Regions from separate parts of the Alkalimarinus alittae genome, predicted to be linked through region 1. Evidence: predicted binding sites of a transcription regulator. Region 1 holds the regulator's gene; the other holds the start of a gene.
The links. Region 1 encodes FNR, which switches genes on or off when oxygen is low (the NO sensors DNR and NnrR bind a similar motif). Its sites were predicted from a motif close to TTGATCTAGATCAA; they were not measured.
Positions count from the first base shown of each region.

Region 2: the regulator FNR is predicted to act here: its motif matches at 1,005-1,018, upstream of NKI27_RS08365 (universal stress protein).

Region 1 is NZ_CP100390.1:886,501-888,709, forward strand. It holds gene NKI27_RS03895 (hypothetical protein) at 5-418, shown strand; gene fnr (fumarate/nitrate reduction transcriptional regulator Fnr) at 675-1,436, opposite strand; gene NKI27_RS03905 (hypothetical protein) at 1,570-2,209, opposite strand, start outside.
Region 2 is NZ_CP100390.1:1,833,956-1,836,164, forward strand. It holds gene NKI27_RS08360 (DUF6901 family protein) at 1-431, shown strand, start outside; gene NKI27_RS08365 (universal stress protein) at 487-918, opposite strand; gene NKI27_RS08370 (hypothetical protein) at 1,045-1,536, shown strand; gene NKI27_RS08375 (hypothetical protein) at 1,616-2,209, opposite strand, start outside.

The DNA.
Region 1 (2,209 bases):
CCTAATGATTAGTTGGAAAGCGCTTATTGTCGGGCTGATAGTGACGATTTTGGTCGGTCTATTTGGTCAGGCTCTTTATGTCTTGCTCGCATCATATATTGGCATGGCCGCGAGTGATTACGTCTTTTTTTCAACCTATAAGCAAGAAATTTGGTTTGTATTTGCCGTATTAGTTTATTGCTTAACGATGGCGTTTGGTGGTCTATTGACGGGTACGATGGCCTCTCATTATAAGGTAACGCATGCTTCCGTTGTTGGTTTTCTTGCCGGAATAGCCTCCATCATGTCTTCTGCAGAACGGGGTGATATTACCTTCATGGCTGTTGTGATGGTTTTTCTTGGGTGCTTATTTGCCTGTTTTGGCGGAGTGTTTGCCCGTCGAGTATCTGAGCAGTATGAAGAAGATGTAGAGAATTAAAGGTATAACTAGCTAGGCTTAGGTTCACTTATTATTATGGAGTATATCTGAAATGAAATCAGTACTCATTAAGCCAGTAAAATGATATTTCATAATTTATTGCTTAAAGTGGGTGATTTTAGGGGTGAAAAACTACCATAAAGTGATATAAATCAATATTTGATTTTATACTAATAAGTAGGTATTATTCTTGTAGTTAATTAACGTCTAAACATAAAAAAAGAGGCATAAAGCCTCTTTTTTTAGCATGATTGTATTATTTTGGGTTTATGCATTTACTGTGGTTTTTTACGATATCGACTAAAGCGTCAATATCTTCTAGCACCACTTCACGACCCTGAACAGATATCAGGCCGCTTTTTTGAAAGCGAGTAAAAACACGGCTAACGGTTTCAACAGCAAGGCCTAAGTAGTTACCAATGTCGTTTCTTGGCATGGGAAGTCTAAAGCTTGTGCCTGAAAGTTTACGTAATTTAAATCGGCTAGAAAGGCTTAGCAGTAATGATGCAATTCGCTCTTCTGCGGTATTTTTACTAAGTAACATTGTAAGCTGTCGGCTGCCTTGAATTTCTTTGCTCATTAATGAGAAAAAGTGATGTTGAAGGGTTGGTATTTTTGAGGCCAATGTTTCAAGTTGACTAAACGGAATCTCGCACACACTGGCCCTTTCAAGCGCTTTAGCAGAGCAGCTGTATGAATCTGTGTTGGTGCTATCGAGGCCAATAATTTCCCCTGGTAAATAAAAGCCTGTGACTTGTTCTTCACCGTCTTCTGTGACTGAATAAGTTTTAATTGCGCCGCTACGGACAGCGAATAAAGACTTAAAGGGGGAGTGTTCTTTAAATATATGATCACCACGATTGATGGTCTTTCCTTGCTTTATCAGGTCTTCAAGGCGATCAATTTCATCTTTGTTGACAGCAATTGGGATGCACAAATTGCTCAGACTGCACTGTAAGCAGGATTGATTAATTCCTGTAGTGGGCTGTGGGTCTATTGCTGCGATTTTTTCGCTCATCTCGCTCTACTCAGTTAATAGCTTGTATATCAGCAGAATATTTATGTTATTTATTACTTAGTTTATATGATTCTAACATATAAAAAAATAGGGGTAGGGAGAAGGGGGTAAAAGTAGGTAGTAATATAATCATTCAATACTTTGGTCTAATGTAGCCTCCGTAACTAAAGGGCAGTTGATTATTTATTATGCGTTGATAATATTGGTCGAGTTGGTCTACGTTGTGTATAAATGCGTTTTCTATCAAGCTAGTAGCACCTAAACCAATACCGATTAAGTCGCCTGATATACCTTTAGAGACAGACGTGTCCTTTGAAAACTTAACATGATTAAGTTTGTTGAAGTTACTTTGAATCAGTCTTTCTTCAAATCTTTGATGACAATTACATTGAGTAGACTCATCTACTTCTACGCCAGATAGAACAGAAAGGCGCTCATCTTCGTCTATTACATAAATAGTGTCAGGATTAATAGCGATTAGGCCTTCAAGCTTTTCGCTCAGCTTGGCGCATGACTCGTGTTTTTTGGTCAGGAAACGAACGTTGACAGTTTTAAAGTCATATTGTTTGAATATCTTTACCTGCTCTGCCAAAAACTCAAAATCAATTGGGTCTTGATCTCTATTTTGTGTGCCAAGGCAAATATGATTAAATCCAAGGCCTTTTATAAGGGCAATAATGGCATCATCAGCAGGGACTTTATCGAGCTCTATAACAAAGGTCCCTCTGCTTTCGTCTTGTAGGTTGAAGGCTTTGTTGAGGGAGTACATAATC
Region 2 (2,209 bases), 950 kb from region 1:
TTACTACGCCTGAGCGAACCTATTCGAAACATACCGGGTTAGAAGAGGGTTTAAGGTCTTTGATGGGGTTGGTGCTAGCGACCAGCAAATGTCCTATCTTGTCTGAACTAAAACCGATGGCGCAACATCACATGCCTTTTGCTTCGAATGATGAGTTTATACTTCGAAATGTGTCTATCTATCTTGTTCAGCAGCATTTTGAGATGCGTGGAGGGGGGGACCCCGATTGGGATATGGTTGGGTTGGTTGATAGGAATAAGCGATTGCAGCTTGTTAATCAGGCGTTATGGCAGAGAATTCATACCGTCTGCGAAGGAGATTCTAATTTGAAGGCGCTATTAAGTTTCTTTTCAATGGCTTCAAGTGTTAGCTTCTCTTTGGAAAGTCAGATGCAGAAGCTAAAAGCTGTTTTAGATGGTGGGTTAGGGTAATACTTGTAGTCAACGATTAGGCGCTTAGCACCTAATCGTTATTCTGAGTTTTTATTTACTGTATTCTAACGGCCAACACATCGCACTTTGCGCCATGTAAAATGCCGTTTGCGGTCGAACCTAATAAAAGTTTTATGCCATGTCTGCCGTGACTTCCAACCACAACTAAGTCAAAATCACACTCTTCTGAAAGGCGGTGAATCTCTGTTTCAGGCCTGCCAATGATGACATGCTGTTGACTGTTATCTACTTGGTATTGGCTCCCTGCTTTTGCAAGAAACTCTTTGGCGTGATCTTCTAATTGTCTCTGGATTTCAGTCAGATCCATAGGTATATCACCGCCGTAGGCATAACCAAGAGGTTCTATGATGTGCACGATTTCGAGTGTGCAGTTATATCGGTTAGCTAAATCTCTTGCTCTATCGAGAACTTGGGCGGATTCTTCTGTAAGATCTATCGCGGCTAATATTTTATTGTATTCCGTCATGTCTTATCCCTTATTTCGATTAACTAGGCTACTAGATTTAACTTTAATGAGGTGTAAGAAGAATGCAATCTTCTTTTAGCTTATTATTGTTCGTCATCAACTATTTGTAAAATCAAAGGTAATGCTGTGGGTTCGTGGATTGTTATATTAATTGTGTTGTCTTTAATGGGCTCTGTTTTTTGGGTTATGCCTAGCACTAGAGATAGAGAAAGAATGAAAGTGCGTCAATGGGCTATGGGTAAGGGGTTAAAGGTTAGAATGCCCAATAAGACTCTTAAAGAACGTTTAGTCAGGTATGAAGATTTTATTTTGGGAGCCTATATTTATGAATGCTTAAATTTCTCTAGCCAGACTGTAAAGTTCTCGGGTGGTCTATATGTTATAAAGGATAAAGAAGGTGTGTGGTCATTCGTTGAGGCGTCTTTGCCTCAGGGTATTGATAAAGCAGCTGTGTTACAGGCTGCCAACTCGCTGCCTAGTGCTTGTCATCTTTTGATGCTGTCATCGAGCGGTGCTTTGGTTTTTTGGGATGAGCGAGGTGAAGAGAAGGATGTGAATGATATTTATGTGGCATTGAATGCTATTAATGAATCAATGATTGTGCCCAAAACAGCTTAAGTGTTAAGTGGCTTTGAGTGTATTAGCGTTGATGTAAGTATATAGAAGGCGCCTGCCTTCTATATATTTTTGCGTGGGCTTAAAGTCCTGATGTGGCTTCTAGAGAATCAATGATTCGTTTTGAGTAAAGATTAACGACGTAATTAACGTTCTTCTCGTTGTAGTTTATATATGAACCTTTAATAAAGTCCCACTTGGTTAATACGGAGTTTATGGTTTTCTTTTGTTCACCAGAACTGTTTGATAATAGTGTATTTAATTTTTTGTCTAGGTCGTTCGCGAGCACGTCAATAGTCTTCTCGGTTGCGCTACCTTGAAATATCTGGCTTACATTTGATGTGGTGCGTGCTGAATACTTAGTCATCATCGCTGCCATCATGATCGCTGATTGACGGCTTTGCTCTGCAATTGCTTCTGGTTTGAAGCCTGATTCGCTTTCCACCTTTGCGTAGCTGGTAGAGAGTTGGTCGGTAAATTCTTGGTTTTGAAGTGCAAGATCTGACATGAGTCGTAAGTCTGCATAGCCCTGATCGAGAATGTCATTGATGATGGTGTTAAGGGTCGTTTTATATGACTGCCATTTTTCAGCTGCTGCTGTTATGTCAGGCTTTATATATTCAACCGAATTAAACGATTCAAGCGTGTTCAGTACGGTGTTTACTTCATTAATGGC